Regions from separate parts of the Marinococcus halophilus genome, predicted to be linked through region 1. Evidence: predicted binding sites of a transcription regulator. Region 1 holds the regulator's gene; each other region holds the start of a gene.

What was found. The regulator LexA, encoded in region 1, represses DNA repair genes until DNA is damaged. The targets are predictions, from matches to a motif close to CGAACATATGTTCG.
Region 2: the regulator LexA is predicted to act here: its motif matches at 2,728-2,741, upstream of B5066_RS05605 (type IA DNA topoisomerase).
Region 3: the regulator LexA is predicted to act here: its motif matches at 1,384-1,397, upstream of dndB (DNA sulfur modification protein DndB).
Region 4: the regulator LexA is predicted to act here: its motif matches at 2,376-2,389, upstream of B5066_RS00435 (YolD-like family protein).

The regions. Positions count from the first base shown of each region.
Region 1 covers NZ_FVZD01000006.1:1,491,368-1,495,489, reverse strand. The annotation lists gene tkt (transketolase) at 1-483, opposite strand, end outside; gene B5066_RS13675 (DUF896 domain-containing protein) at 666-905, opposite strand; gene B5066_RS13670 (YneB family resolvase-like protein) at 974-1,633, opposite strand; gene B5066_RS13665 (hypothetical protein) at 1,661-1,903, opposite strand; gene lexA (transcriptional repressor LexA) at 2,062-2,688, shown strand; gene B5066_RS13655 (hypothetical protein) at 2,737-3,051, opposite strand; gene B5066_RS13650 (hypothetical protein) at 3,184-3,408, opposite strand; gene B5066_RS13645 (hypothetical protein) at 3,517-3,810, opposite strand; gene B5066_RS13640 (hypothetical protein) at 3,982-4,122, opposite strand, start outside.
Region 2 covers NZ_FVZD01000005.1:645,255-649,376, forward strand. The annotation lists partial or broken gene B5066_RS17075 (sodium/glutamate symporter) at 551-1,312, shown strand; gene B5066_RS05600 (2OG-Fe dioxygenase family protein) at 1,771-2,577, opposite strand; gene B5066_RS05605 (type IA DNA topoisomerase) at 2,780-4,122, shown strand, end outside.
Region 3 covers NZ_FVZD01000006.1:1,274,170-1,278,291, forward strand. The annotation lists gene dndC (DNA phosphorothioation system sulfurtransferase DndC) at 1-238, opposite strand, end outside; gene dndB (DNA sulfur modification protein DndB) at 238-1,338, opposite strand; gene dptF (DNA phosphorothioation-dependent restriction protein DptF) at 1,542-3,311, shown strand; gene dptG (DNA phosphorothioation-dependent restriction protein DptG) at 3,311-4,122, shown strand, end outside.
Region 4 covers NZ_FVZD01000003.1:51,058-55,179, reverse strand. The annotation lists gene B5066_RS00455 (DUF3784 domain-containing protein) at 249-542, opposite strand; gene B5066_RS00450 (hypothetical protein) at 699-1,286, shown strand; gene B5066_RS00445 (DUF6440 family protein) at 1,567-1,764, opposite strand; gene B5066_RS16620 (hypothetical protein) at 1,790-1,960, opposite strand; gene B5066_RS00440 (hypothetical protein) at 1,984-2,223, opposite strand; gene B5066_RS00435 (YolD-like family protein) at 2,425-2,772, shown strand; gene B5066_RS00430 (DNA polymerase IV) at 2,788-4,011, shown strand; gene B5066_RS00425 (hypothetical protein) at 4,008-4,122, shown strand, end outside.

The DNA.
Region 1 (4,122 bases):
CATCAGGTCGCCGTCGCCGCAGAGCACGTACGTGAAATGGTCCACCACGGCGTGATCGTCCGTGTTGTACTTGGCCGCCAGGTGGCGTTCGGCCATCGCCATGCCGGTGCCCATGGCCAGTCCCTGCCCGAGCGGGCCGGTCGTTGCTTCCACGCCCGGGGTGTGGCCGTATTCCGGATGCCCCGGTGTTTTGCTTCCCCACTGGCGGAAGTGCTTGAGTTCGTCAAGCGACAGGTCGTAGCCGCTCAGGTGCAGCATGCTGTATAGAAGCATCGATCCGTGGCCGGCCGACAGCACGAAGCGGTCGCGGTTAAACCAGGACGGGTTGCCCGGATTATGGTTCATGGATTTGGTCCAGAGTGCGTAGGCCATCGGCGCGGCGCCCATCGGAAGCCCCGGGTGGCCCGACTGGGCTTTTTCGATGCTTTCGATGGACAACGTCCGGATCGTGTTAATTGCTAATTGTTCTGTGCTAATTGCCATGCATATGTCCCTCCACAGTATGTATTTTTATGGAAACCCGTGCCACTCAAGTGGCTCAGCAGGGGGTTCCGTGTACATGTACGTTTTTATGATAAAGGTTTTAAAACGATTACACAAGCGGGTTAGCGGAGAAAGAACAAAATCAAAAGGCCTGCTCTTTTTCAAGACCAGGCCTCCTTTTCTTAATGCCGGAAGCTGCGGTTCCGTCGTTTCACACGTTCAAGCTTGTTCGGAGTGACATCCGTGCCTTCTTCGTCCACCACTTTGACGTTTTCGAGCTGGTTTTTGAATGAAGAACGGAATTTGCTTAAATATTCTTGGCGCAGCGCGTGCTGTTCCTCTTCTTCTTCCGCTGTCAGCCCTGTCGATTTCTGACGTTTGGCCAACTCATTAATCCGGTCAATTTTTTCTTTCGAAAGCATAAGTTGCCTCCCTTAAATTGTGCGTTCCTTATTCATTATATTAAAAACCTGGCGCTCCCGCAAATAAATCACTGCTGCTCTGTTTCGGCCGCCTGCTTTTCGTGTTCTTTATAACGGCGGTGCACCGTCGCTTTGGAAATATCGTAGCCGAGGCCGCGGAGCGTAGAGGCAATATCTTTAAACGTCAGCTCCCGCTGCTTCAGTTTAACAATTTCTTCAATGGGCACTTCTTTTTTCTTTCGCCCGCCGCTCCGGTTCAGTCCGAAGTTTTCCTCCGGATGATAGCCGTTTTCCACCGCCCGCTGCATCCCCCGCTTAATTTTGAAATTATGGAGCCGGCGCTGGTGTTCTTCGACGATGGACAAAATATCCATAATCATATGGTCAGTATCCGCAATTTCGAGCTCTCCGTCCTCTTTTACCGTATAGATGAACGTGCCCCGTTTCTGCAGTTCGTGAAGCACGGCGATTTTGGCATTTCCACGTCCAAGCCGCGTATCGTCCGTGATTAACAGCGTATCCGCTTCGGTATCATCAAGAAGCTCAAACACGCGGAGAAGCCCGTCCCGTTCCACCGAATAGCTGCTTTCCTGTTCGGTAATGACCTGCTGCACAGCCCAGCCATTCGCGGCCGCAAGAGCCTCCAGCTCTTCCTGCTGCCTGGCAAGCGAGGACTGCTGTTCTTCTTTTTCCGTACTTACCCGGGCATAGATAATGCATGTTTTCATGTCTTTGCGGTCCTTTCCGTTCGGGTTTTACTGTTCGGGAGCGTCAAATGTCACTGTCCGTTCCCACGGCTCTTCCTGGTAGACTAACTTGTCTTTTAAAACCGGATGCTGTTCTTCATGGACGATTTCTGCCGGCCGGTCTGTATCCGTGCCGTCCAGCGTTTCCGGAGTGATTGAAGCGTCCGCTGAATATACCAGAAACATAAGCGCAAATGCAAACAAGGCAAGCATGGTCCAGTCCGTGGAAGTAAAAGTTTTTAGTTTATTCATGTGTGCGTTCCCCCTTAATGAGAATGTATGTTCTTATATTCATCCAGTATACCAGAATGCCTGTTCCCGTCAACAAAAATATTAGAACGGGTGTTTGCGTTTTTGTTCCCCTCATGCTATACTTTATTCAGAAAAATTCCTCAAAAGGAGGTGCGGAGATGAAGCTATCCAAGCGCCAGCAGCAAATTCTTGATTATATAAAAGAAGAAGTAAAAGAAAAAGGCTATCCGCCTTCGGTACGGGAGATCGGGGAAGCTGTCGGACTCGCTTCGAGTTCCACGGTTCACGGGCACCTCGCCCGCCTTGAAAACAAAAATCTAATCCGCCGCGACCCGACAAAGCCACGGGCGATTGAAGTACTTGAGCTTGAAGAACAGGGCAGCGAGCCGATTCACGAAAGCAAAGCCGTGTATGTTCCGGTCATCGGTAAAGTCACGGCCGGGGAGCCTATTACTGCGGTGGAAAATGTTGAAGAATACATCCCTCTTCCAGAGCGGATGGTGACCGATGAGGAGCAGGTCTACATGCTTACCATCCAGGGTGACAGCATGATTGAAGCCGGGATTTTTGACGGGGACCTTGTCGTTGTTCAAAAACAGCAGACCGCAGATAATGGCGATATCATTGTTGCAATGACAGACGAAATGGAAGCGACGGTTAAGCGGTTCTATAAAGAAGAAAACTTTATCCGGCTGCAGCCTGAAAATGCCACCATGGATCCAATTATTTTAGAAAACTGTACGATACTCGGCAGAGTCACCGGCGTTTTCCGCACCATCTTTTAATCCCATAAAACAGGGCGCCTGCACTGAATGCAGGCGCCCTGTTTTGTTCTATCTCCGAAAAGCAAGCGTCCGGTAATCCGTAATGATTTCGTCCTTTTCGATATCCCGGTCGGTTATTATTACCACCGTGGCTGCCGTAATGTTTTCCCGTTCAATAAATTCAAGCCCCCGGTGCCAGAGCCACTCATACACCGTCATCATGTCTACGCTGAGCTCATTTTTCTGGAGCGCTTCTGCCGTAATCTGCATCGACAGCAGCAGCTGACCGCGCTCAAAAATGTGGAGCACCGGTCCATTGAAATGTTCCGACTCTCCCGGGCTCCCTTCATACGGTCCCTGGTAAAAGTCAAGCAGGCGTGCCATCACGATTGCCCCCTTTAACGACTTCAGCACTGAGCTGTGCCCGAAGCTCGTTTTTCGATTGGTGAATTGTGATTCCTTTTCCCGGCGCCCTTCCTGCTAAACCCGAAATTTCACTGCCGCGCCTTCCGGAGGTTACTCGTCAAGCCATTCTTTAATCTGCTGTTTGTCGTTATCATCAAGGTTGCCTTCCTGGATCCAGTAGTTCACCAGCTTCATCATACCCTGCTTGGACAGTCCCACGCGGCTGCTGTCGGAGGGATGGCTGCTGATATCCGTTTTTCCGTACTGGTAAATGGAGACGTACGGCGCCTCCGCGTGGTTTAAATTGTGCAGGTCCTTTTTTTCAAAATGCAGCATGTGTATGCCCCTTTCTCTTTTCCGGAATGATTACAAATATGAGCCTGTATGCGCGCAAGCGTCTACCACAAAAAAGAGCCTCCCGGGAAGGAAAGCTCCGTTTAACCGCTACATGGATTTAGAATATGGTTTGTGACAGATCGAGTGATCGATCGTTTCATCGGACTCCCCGCTGTATACACAATCACAGGTGTCTAATACGTAAGTATGCTCTTTGGCGTGAATGACCTGACTTCCCTGATGAAACAGCAGTTTTTCATCGGCCGGCTGAAAATCACTCATCGAATGAAGCACCACTTCATAGCCGTCGGCGTATTCAATCACCTTGTAATGAATTTCATGACCGTCACTGCTGTACGTCACCTGCGGCTGCGTTCTGCATTTGAATTCCACTAAAGCCACTGTCATCCACCCCCTCTACTTATTTATACCACAGTTTTTTCCGTTCGAGAAGCCACCTGCCCGTTTTTTCTGAAAGAATTTCCCTGTCCGCGAGCGAAAAGCTCCTCCTGCGGCTCTCTCTGCCAGTTCTCCCCTTGTTTCTTCTATATAATAGAAGCAAAAAGCACCCTCTCAGATCGAGGGTGCTTCAAAATCCCGTAGTAAATTCTCATACGCTTTGTTTACTTCGCCGTCCGTGACGTCCTGCACAGTTATTACCAGGCGTTTTCTTTCCTCCGGCTGTTTGCTGGTCAGATAATCGATACCGATCTC
Region 2 (4,122 bases), on a different contig from region 1:
CAAAAAAGTAAGCGAACCGGAAACAAAATCTGCGAAAAACCGAATGGTCAGCTTTCTGCATTCGGTTTTTTTATGTTTTTATTTATGTTCATTTTCATCAAAATTGTACTTGTAACCCTTTAAGACGAACTGCGGGGAATGGCCGCGTATGATAAAATGAGGTTTTGTCGCCTGGTAATGGTACATATGGATGTTGATCCGACATATTTATTTTAAATGAAAAGGGGCTGCGATTGTGTCGTTTGATGTCATTGGAATGGCTTTAGTTGTTATTAGTATGGTTCTTGCTCTTGGAAAGTGGGTCCGTCTTCGGATTCCTTTATTACAGCGTTTATTTTTGCCAAGTGCCCTCATTGGCGGATTTTTAGCTCTCCTGCTTGGGCCGGGGGTTTTAGGAAGGATTAACCAATCGCTGTTTGGATCCCGCTTTTTGGAAAACGGGCTATTCACAGCGGATATTCTTGAAGTTTGGGGTGCACTGCCAGGCCTCCTTATTAACGTTGTTTTCGCCTGTTTATTCATCGGGTTCCGTCTTCCGAACATGAAAGAAATGCTCAGGGTCGGCGGGCCGCAGATTGCTTTTGGGTACACCCTTTCCTGGGGGCAGTACGTAGTAGGCATCAGTCTTTGCCTGTTATTCTTGACGCCGGTCTTTGGCCTGCCGCCGGCTGCCGGGGCGCTGATTGAAATTGGTTTTGTGGGCGGCCACGGTACAGCCGCCGGGCTGGAAAGTACATTCACCCAGCTGGGCTTTGAGCAGGGTTATGATCTGGCGATCGGCCTTGCCACTGTGGGTGTACTTTCCGGAGTTATCGCTGGGGTCATTTTATTGAATTGGGGTGTGCGCCGTAATAAGTCAAACATACTCAAAAAACCAGAAGATGTTTCGGTGGACGCCCAGTTAGGCATTAATGAGCATGAGGCACGGGATGCTGCGGGCAAAATGACCACGTCTCCCACTTCAATCGATCCTCTTGCTTTTCACGTTGCTCTAGTAGCTATTGCTGTTTTTACCGGATATTTGCTTCTCGAAGCACTCGTGTGGCTGGAATCCGTAACGTGGGGAGCATGGAGCGGAGTCTATATCTTTGAATACATTCCTTTATTTCCGCTAGCTATGATCGGCGGTATTCTGCTTCAACTGGTGTTTACGAAATGGGATCGCTTTGACATCATCGACCGTGGCCTGATCAACCGTATCCAGGGGTTGTCGCTTGACCTGCTGATCGTTAGTGCACTGGCAAGTTTGCAGTTATCAGTACTAGGCACTTATTTCCTGCCTTTTCTCATTTTAGCTGTTTCGGGTATTTTGCTGAATGTGCTCGGTTTTATCTATTTGGCGCCCCGTATGATTCCATCGTATTGGTTTGAGAGAGCTCTTGGCGATTTTGGGCAGTCTACTGGCGTGGCAGCGACTGGGCTTCTCTTAATGAGGGTGGCTGATCCTGAAAATAAGTCCCCTGCCTTTACTGCCTTCGGCTATAAGCAAATTTTATTTGAACCAATGGTGGGCGGCGGTCTCGTAACGGCTGCTTCTATCCCATTTATTTATCAATTCGGTGCATTACCTGTTCTCATTGTTGTAACTGCACTGATGATAGCCTTTATGCTGTTGGGCCTTTTATATTTTGGGCGTAAACGTGAAGCTTCTTCAGAAAAATGAAATCATTGAAAGAAGCATAAGTTTGTTCACCGGGGGCTTTTACAGCAGCCTCCGAAAAAGTTGCTCTCCATTTAAAACCCCCGGCGTCTGGGGCGCCGGGGGTCCTTTTATACATAATCCATGTTGTTGGTATCGCCGTGCATGCTGCGAATTTCATCCGGGTTGGCAACGACGGTTGGCTGGTAATCAATTAAAATGGCTGAGCGCTCCCCGGGCCCGTCCTCTGGCCCCTTGCGTACAGAGCCAACATAATGAGTGACCAGCGGATCATACACTCCGTAGGATTCGAGGGGGCGGGTCATGTAAAAGGAGTCAGTGATTTTATCCTTTTCTACATCTTCCGGCATCCGCCCACGGACTTCCGGTACAGAAATAACGTTTCGGGCGCCTTCGATATTTCGCCGGCGGATCAGGTGGGCGAACGTAAACGGCTCTCCGTCCTGGTGCAAGGTATTCGGCGATGAAAATGCTTCGTCCTCTTTCGAGTCAACGTGAAGCTTCACAAAGTGGACTCCCGCATGAAAAGGCATGAGCGCATCTTCGCGTGTCCAGAATGTCTGGCGGAAGTTAAAAGCGATCAGCGCTTCAAGCAGCCGATTGTGCCTGATGTGCTCAGGGATGGCAGGAAAGCGGCGGCTCGCATCGGGATATTCCGGATTGAACGACCCCTGGAAATAATCGTAGTAGCTTTTACCGTCCCTAACCGTTTCCGGCAGCCATTCGATTCGGTGGGTGCCCGGGAAAATAACGGCACGTCCGTACTGGCGGTATCGATTCAGGTGCGGTGCATAATCGTCGGCCGGAAGATTGTCAAAGGCCGCAGTTAAGGCTGCCAGGTCTTCTTCGCTATAGCTTTCGTGCAGTATATCAGCTAAGTCGTAATATTCATAACCGTGCTGTTTTAAAGGTTTCATTTGTTTATTTCTCCTCCCGAATGGTGGTTTCTTCGAGTGGAAGCATCCTCCCATTGTTTTCACAAATGCTAGTGTATCACGCCGGGACGGAGTTGAGTATATGAAAGGCAGGCTCCTTCTTTCGTTTTTGTGACAGATTCCTTATAATAAAGAACAAATGTTCTTGAAATTCAAAGAAATCAGCGAAGAGAGGAATTTCTTTATGCCAGTCATATTAGCGGAAAAACCGTCGCAGGCAAAAGCCTATGCGGCCGCGTTTCAGATACAGGAGAAAAAGGACGGGTACATGCGGCTGAAGCCGTGCAGTCTGTTTCCGGACGGGGCAGTGCTTACCTGGGGCTTCGGCCATTTGCTCGAGCTCCGGGCCCCGGCCGATTACGAGTCCTCCTGGAAAAAATGGTCGCTCGACACACTTCCGATGCTTCCTGCCCATTTCCGCTTCAAACCGAACCCGCGGGCGTTCAAGCAGTTGAAGGTCGTTAAGCAGATGCTGCAGGAAGCCGACAGCATTATTATTGCGACCGACTGTGACCGTGAAGGCGAAAACATCGCACGAAGCGTCATTGATTATACGAAAACGTCCCATAAACCGATCCGGCGTCTTTGGATTAACAGCCTGGAAAAGGACGAGGTATACAAAGGCTTTGAACAGCTCCGGGAGGGGGCAGACTATTTTTCGCTATATGAGGAGGCACGGGCCCGCCAGTTTTCCGACTGGATCGTCGGCATGAACGCGAGCCGCCTGTATACGCTTTTGCTAAAACAAAAGGGCATCAATGAAGTGTTCAGTGTCGGCAGGGTCCAGACGCCAACGCTCAAGCTTATTTACGACAGACAGAAAGAAATTGAGGCGTTTGAGCCCGAACCCTACTGGGAGCTTGAAGGAACCTTCCGTGCGGAAGCAGGCGAGTATAAAGGAAAGTATAAAAAGCGCTTCGGCTCAAAGGAAGAAGTACTCCGGATTTGGAAGGAGCACGGCTTGAAAAAGGATACCGAAGGAACAATCAGCAGCATAAAAAAAGAAGAAAAACAGGAAAAGCCGCCGCTTCTTCATTCGCTGTCGAGCCTGCAGACAACGATGAACAGAAAATATAAAATGAGCCCGTCTGCTGTGCTGAAAACGGTCCAGAGCCTGTATGACGAGCCGCTAAAAGCTGTTTCCTACCCGAGAACAGACACCCGCCACATTACTTCGGGTGAATTTAACTACTTAAAAGGGAATCTGAACCGGATGCAGGACTGTATGAACGCTTCCTTCGAACCGGCATCCTTGACGCCTTCGAAACGGTTTGTAGACGGGGGTAAAGTCCAGGAGCACCATGCGATCATCCCAACGAAAAAAGTGTTGAGCGAGGGCCAGTTCGAAAAGCTGAACCGGGCCCAGCAGCAGGTATACAAAGAAATAATGAATAGCGTGCTCGCGATGTTTCACCGGAACTATGTGTATGAAGAAACAACGCTCGAAACGGACGTCCAGGGCCTCATCTTTGAAAGCAAGGGACGGGTGGACAGCCAACTGGGCTGGAAGGAGCTGTTTCCGGCACC
Region 3 (4,122 bases), 220 kb from region 1:
TTAGAGGCGTCTCTACTAATGTATCAGAGGATATAACATAAACTTTCTTGTGTAATTCTTCTTTTGGTAATTCTGAGAGGGCTTCAAATACTAGTTGAATGACGGTAGTTGAATCTTTACCCCCACTATAGCCAACTACCCATGGACGCTCATCTGATTTATAGACTTTTTTAATCTGTTCTTTAGATTCTTCAACTTTAGGAAATTGTTTATTTAATAAATTATTAATGGTTTGCATTATTTAATCTCGCTTTCCTTAAATTTATCCTCTAATTTAGTTTCATTTTCTGTTAAAGGAAGAAGTAATTTTTGTTTTATTAAATTTGCTGTAAGTTGAATAGTGTAGTTGTTTTTTTGAATTCTACCGTTTGCGTTAAAAGCTCTACCTTCCCAGTCTTTTGAGTTAGATCTATTCCAATCAATAGAAGATAAATTCTTTAAAATTTCTTTCCATCTATCAGGATAATAATCATAAACGTATTTTCCTACGATTCCTATAGCTTCAAGGAACAAGCCATGGCCAACAATATAATTCATTCTAAGTTCACGAGGATTAAGCTCTTTATTTAATACCATTTTCCATTCCAAAATAATGTCACATAAAAATGCCCAAAAATCTTTCAAGAACTTTTCTTCATCTTCAGTTATTATGTCACCTTTAGTTTTGTTAACTAGCCTCAAATTAGTATTAAAAATATGATTTAAAGCTACTATTTTCGGAGAATTTTTAGACAATGACACACGTTCGTGATCAGTATACCGAGCCAATAATGGATTGTGAGCCACAATTTCTTTAGTAATGATAGCCAATTTGTCGCGATGATCGTAAAGAATTCCAATAGAAGAAGTAGTATTGACCGCATGTCTATTAAGATCCGAGAAAATTTGCTGTGAATTTTTTAAACCAGAATCTTTGAAAAACACTACTGAAATCGTTTCATTACCTAATTCAGGTGCAATTTTTAACGCTTCTTCGATAGCAGCTCTTCGGTGTTGTCCATCGTTAATAAGAAATTTTGTGTCTAAAGATATAATTAGTTTGCCGATATTCTCGAACCCAGGTTCATGACTAAACGGTTGAAACTCTACCTGACCGTCTAATGAAGCAGTAAGTGAAGAGAAAACATAATTGTCTTGATTTTCGACTATATAATTAGTCATTTCAGGAATTCTATTTTTATTTAAAATCCTTTGAGCACGATGTTGTGGAGGGATTTCTTCTTCATCAAATAAAAATATTTTAGGAATTAAACGTAGGGGGGACATGACTACGAAATATTCTTCTCCAGCTTGTTGGCCTTTAAGCGCTGGAAAACTATAATTAAAACCAGTTTCCATATACAAACACCTCAATTACGTACGTAATATTTATCATCATTTTAACGAATAAATGTTCTGCTTACAACTATTTAAATAGTCAAAACAAAAATTTTTATTCTGAAAATACCAATCAAAAGTCCTGTGAAGAATACCTTTTATGTTAAAATAATTACAAACTAGTAAAAATATCACTATTAAAGAAGGTGATCTATTTGGAAAACATGTATGATTGTTTGATTCCTGAATTAAGTCGTTTAAAGCAATCTTCTTTAGAAGCTGTGGAAAACGTAGATAATTTTAATGCATTTAAAAAGTATATGCACATTGAAAGACCATTTGAAGAAAAATTAAAAACGATACTTAGAGATTTAAGAGGCGAGAAAAGACCTCAACTTGTGCTAGTTTGTGGCAGCGTCGGCGATGGAAAATCGCATTTAATTTCTTACTTAAAAGAAACAGAACCTGAACTGTTTGAAAATGTTGACATTCATAATGATGCCACTGAAAGTTTTTCTCCAAGTGAAACTTCAATTGATACATTAAATACCGAAATGAGAAGATTTAATGATATTTCGATACAAGAGGGTTTAGATTCTCAATATAATCATATGATAGTTGCCATTAATTTGGGGACTTTAAACAATTTTTTAAATTCTGATTACCATAAAAACTATAAAGCTCTTTATGAATTTGTTAATGAGAATAATATATTAGAAGAGGAAACCATAAGCGAGAAAAGTTTAGAAAATTGGCCATTTCATTTTATTAACCTAAGCGAGTACCATTTATTCGAATTGAAATCCGGAGGAGTTGATTCTTCCTTACAAAAAAACATGTTAAGTAGAATTACTAAGGAAGGTAATAATAATCCTTTTTACAGAACTTATGAATTAAACTGTCAGAATAAGTGTCCAGTAAAAGAAATATGCCCAGTTAAAAAAAATTACGAACTATTAAGTAGAGAAGACTCTCAAAATACTATTATAAAACAGTTAGCAGAACTTAATATTAAATATAAATCTATAATATCACCAAGAACTTACATGGATTTTATTTATCATATTATGGTAGATGAAAAGTTAGATTTTCCTAATAAAACAAAAATAATTGTTGACCGTCTTAAAAATTATAATCCTAAAGATTATCTGTATGCGTTATTGCCCAATCGTTTTTACGAATATGGAAAAGATACTGAAATTTTTAAAGATGTCAAGCACATTCAACCAGGAATAAAAAGAAATGAAAAGACTGATCGACTTTTAATTTCTTTCTTCAACACTGAAAATATAGATAAATTCTTTTATGAATATATAGATGAAGATTTAATTCAAAAATTAGATTTATCTTCTATCTTTAAGAGTGTAGAAGATGATTTGTTGAAAAAGGAATTGTATGTAAGTTTACTTAGAATAAATAAATTTTTTCCTAATTCTAGTTTAAAAGAAATTGATGATAAAGATTGGAATTACGAGACTTTTCTTAAATATTTATATGCTTGGAATAGAAATGACCAGCCGAATATTAGAAGTTTATATAAATCAATTGAACGTAGTATTTATTTATGGAACGGTGACGCGGGTGAAAATAAAATCAATTTATTTATTGGAGCTAATCAATGGAAATATAGTGTAATTCAATTTTTAACAGTTGACCCGGTAGTGAGAAACCAAGAATTAATTGACGATGAAACTCTTGAACAGTTTTCTACTCATATTAATCTTGTATTTGAAGTTGAAAATACTAAAAATCAATATTCGATTGATATTGATTACCATTTGTTCGACTTGATAATGAAAATTCAAGAAGGTTATCGCCCTAATGCTCAAGACAAAAATAACTTTGTAGGCTTCGTAGATTTTATTAATAGAATCATCAAAGATGGTTCGCAAAATAAAGTTCTGGAATTCAAAAATAAATCTAATAGTAAATCGGAAGTATATCAGCTTTCTTTAGATCAGTTTGGTTATTATTCATTTAAGGAGAATTCTTAATGAAAGTTGCATTCAACAGAAAAACTCTTGAGAAGGAGTTCGGCGTTAGTGAAGATGAAAATAAAAAAGTGAGAATTACTCACACTTCAGGAGGAAAGTTGTTGCCTTATACAGCTACCAATAAAAATATAATAAATGATTATAATGCTGTTGTAGGTGATCTTTCCCGAAACCTAAGTGGAAAAACTTACAAAGAATTTTATAAAGATGATTTGTTTGAAAAAGTTAAAATTAACGTTGAAGAAACTGACAAATTACCTCAGCTACATGATGTTATAAATGAAATGTTTTTTGATGAGAATCAAGAATTTGTTTTATCTCATCCTTTATTATTTAATTACTTAAAAAAAGGAAGTAATAACGAAAAAAAAGTCGCAGATTTCTTATCAGATGTTCTTTGTACTGAAAAAGTAAAAGAAGCCATAAAACAAGAGTACGAAAAAAAGCCCGATAACATACTATTATCTCTTCTCTATGATTCTTTGCCTTCTTTAGCTAAAAATAATAAAGAGAAGAAAAATCGTTATTTAACTTTCTTTCCAAGTATAGAAGAATATTTTGAAAAAGATTTATTGTTTTTAATAAAAAAAAATTTGTTGGTGGACCATTTCTTTCAATTAATAAATTATTATTATTTTTTCTATGTTACTCAATTGATTCTTGAGATTGATAGCATGTTTAATTATAAAAAAAAGAAAATTCAGCCAGTATATTTTAATGTAGAGTGGGAAACACGTTCTAAGAAAAGAGATAGTTACAAGCAAGGTTGGAAAATGATCACGGCTAAGCTCCCGGATTTGTTTGCACATAT
Region 4 (4,122 bases), on a different contig from region 1:
AGGATGGATAAACCCAGCTGAAAAGCAAAGTATTGATAATAATCCTATTATCAGTGTTAGAAGAAAATATCTTCTATTCATCTTTGAAGCATTTTTAATAAAAAAAACAGTTCCTAAAGCAATAAAAGAAATGAATATAGTAAAGAAGTAGAAAGACAAAGTTAGATTCTCCTTCTTAAATTGGCGACTACACTGTAAAGATTTTATACATCCTAAAAAAGAAAGGCTTTCTTTCCAGCTTCTTTGTTTTAGCGTTCTATCATTCGCAACCGCACATAAATTTGTATCATAATATATCCGGCAACGATCATGATTAATGCTGTTAATAAAATTGTATTTGAATGTTCATAACTGGTGAAACCCAAGATAAGCATAATCGTTCCAATAAAAGCTAAATAGAAACCGCCAATACGAGCCAATTTATTTGTATCTTTTACCCTTCTATAACTAAATTCTCGAAGAAAATAAAGATTTTTTCGTATACCAACCAAATAAGCAAAGACCCAACTAAGCAATCCAATAATAATTAGCCCAACGTGCATATCCCAACAATCCTTTCCCTCAGCTAAAAAGAATCTTAAACGTTTCAAAAACGCTTACGAACCAACAACTCCATTCATAAAGAATTGCTACTTTCGTGAACGTATATTAATGTTTTAAATGGAACGAAATTACAAACAACCTGAGGAGGCCTCTTCGTGTTTACATCCATTCTTCAACTTCCTTTTCAGCCACGGAAGCAATTTGCTTTTTTAACCAATCATTACTCGCTTCCACTAATAGCATTTATTATTCTAGGTATTAATCTTTTACAAGCGTTTATTAACGTTTACATTTCTCCGGACACTAATCAGTCTCCCCTTCTTTCAAATACCTTCTGGTTTTTAATCTTCACTATCTTAATTTTCGTATGTGCTGTCTTTATAACACCTTTGATTTTGAAAGGCGCAAGCAGTATTAATGATCATCCCATCTCTTATCAAAAGGCTTTTTGGGTTAATGTTTCCACGATTATTCCTTCGCTTTTTTTGCTACCGATTACGCTTATTGGATTATTTCTGTTTCTCATGCAAGGGACCGCCTCAGCATTATTTTCGCTCGTCTATGGAATACTCGAATGGCTTTTGATTATCTGGGCATTTATTGTCACTGTCGGCACTATTCAGATCGCCGCAAATACGAGCAGAGCGAAATCGTTAACAATCGCTTTCACGTACTGGTGCTTTACCATCATAGTTGGCGTCGTCGTACTTTTGCTTCTAGGAGGCTTTTTCGTGGCGTTTTAGCTTTTTTCTATCAAGATAGAGAGGTGTTCCCAGCACCTCTTTTTTTATGCTTTTCTTGCTCTATTCATCTAGAGCTTTTTCGTTATCTCTTTCGTACCTAGCAATGCCGATATTAATTAGTATTGCTAACGCCGGGAGCAATAGGATAAACCATAACGGGAATACGTACATGCCACTAATATGAATGATACCAATGATTATCAATAACAAAACAGATAATGTTCTAATACTATCCACTTTCTTCCTCCCTTCTTTTTTCTTTTCCTTTTTCTAATCCTGTTTATATTTGATCTCGAACGGGATTTCCTTCTTCATCTAATAGAACGGTTAAACCATTTCCATTCCCTATGGACGAATTGATATAGTTAATGCCTGTTTCTCGATCAACAATAATGGAAACTTCCCCAAGAAATGAAATACTGTTCTTGTGTTTGAGATAAAACCGTTGGTCTTGTTCCTCTTTTTTTCGTCCAAACACAGCCGTCACCCTCCCCTGGCATGATTTACTGTTGTTCTAATGTCAGAATGTCGATTGCTTGTTCTTCGGTGTCTAATTCTTTCGCATACAGGCTTTTGATTTTCGCTTTCGCAGCTTCTTCGTGATCGGCCTGAATCTCTCCCTCTAAGATGCTAGGGAAAAAGTGATCGGTAATCGTAAAAGCAAACTGTTGCATGGTTGCTCATCCTTTCTAGTATCTCATTTTCGTTTCATTAATTCATTAATCCGTTTCTGCCACTGAAAGATTTGTACCACTTTAATGAAAGTGAACAAGGACAGAAGCAGTAGAACGGCCACAATCGCCAGCCATGAGAACCATTGTTGTAACCAGAGGGATGCCGAGGACACCACCATGAGCATGACACTAACGATTAATAATTGCTTGGAACTGCTGTAAATTTTCGCTTCCAATTCTTCCATGTTCCAGTTTTGATTCATGTCGATTCCTCATTTATCTATCTTTTCTCAACGTCTAAACCTATCATAACATTCAAACCAAAAAGATACAATGATACAATGATATTTTAATTAATAATTTAATAGATATTAGGAAACAATGATTCAATGTTTATTTAAAAATCCTGTTTAAACGAACGCTTGTTCGTGTATACTAAGTAGTAACGAAAGGACGTGATACCCATGAAATCTACCAAACTCACACCGAACAGCAATCTCCGTTGGGAAAGTAGTCGCATGATTCTCCCGGAATGGCGCAAGCAATGGCTCCAACGGCAGGAAGCCCAAACGTGGCAGGAGCCGCCCGAACTGGACGACCAAATGATCGAGGAAGTGATGCAGATGATTCATGACGGCATGGCCTATACGTGGCTGTTGGACGTCACGTACTGGCAGAACGGCCAGTTTCACACGGCGACCGGCTATGTGGCCCGTTTTCGGGATGCACCGCCGCAGGTCTGGCTTCAAGTAGGGGGAGCTGTGGCAACGATTCCTTTTCAACATATCCAATCCGTGACGTGGCAGGGATAAAAGGAGGGCGAACCGATGAAACGAGTGGTGTTTTTGATCGACATGATGAGTTTTTATGCGTCCGTCGAAAAGGTGTATCATCCGCACCTGTCCCGGCATCCGGTCGTGGTGGCCGGCGACCCGGACCGGCGCAGTGGCGTGATTCTGGCGGCCTGTCCCGTGGCGAAAAGCTACGGCATCAAGACCGCACAGGCGCTTGGGGAAGCCCAATCGCTTTGTCCCGAGGTCACAGTCCTTAAACCCCGGATGCAACGCTATATCGACATATCCACGCAGATCAATGAACTGTTTTTAACCTATACCGATCAAGTGGAGCCGTTCTCCGTGGATGAATCGTTTATCGAACTCACCGGAACGGTCCATCAGTCCCGGCCCGAGCAAGCCGCTAAACGTCTGCAAAAAGCTATTCTACGACAATTTGGCATCTACGCCCGTATTGGCATTGGAGAAAATAAAATTCTGGCGAAAAGTGCGTGTGATCTGCAAGCGAAAAAACGCCCTGGAGGCATCTTTTATCTTCACAAGAATCGCCTAGCCGATGATTTTTGGCCGTTTGCGATTGGGGAGCTGTTCGGTGTCGGCAGTCGCATGGAAAAACACTTCATGCAAACCGGCATCCGCAAGATCGGCCATTTAGCCACGTACCCGGTCGAAGAATTACAGCATCGGTGGGGTATTAACGGGGAGCTGTTGTGGCAGTATGCGAACGGCATGGACCCGTCTCCGGTGACACCCGACACCCATCAACAGAAAAAGAGCATCGGCCACGGCATGACCCTGCCGAGGGACTACCATCAACGCACCGAGATTTTTGTGATTTTGCGCGAACTGGCCGAAGAAGTGGCCCGCCGCACCCGGGACGAACGATTAATAGGGAATCAACTGTCGTTAAGTATTGGCGGCACATATGAAAACCCGGTCGGCTTTTCCCGGCAACTAACTTTAAATATGGCGACCAATGACGGCCGGGTGATTTATCACGCCTGTCAGAAGTTGTTTGATCGGCACTGGCTTGGCACACCGGTCCGGCGCATTGGTGTGTCGCTGGAAAAAGTCGAACCGGACACGCACCGGCAGTTAAGTTTATTTGATGACGTGGAGGACCGGTCCTCCTTGAACCAGACGCTTGATGCTTTGAAAGACCGGTACGGCGGCGGCATTATTATGTATGCTTCGTCCTTGACCGATGCCGGTCAAGCCCTCGAACGATCGAAAAAAATTGGAGGTCATTACAAATGAACAAGCCTATCCGGGACCCCCGTTCCCCTCATTACATCGGTGATTTGCTGTATCATGCCCGAACGTCCAAAGATTTAACCGTGAACGACGTCTGTACATTCAGTATGGTGT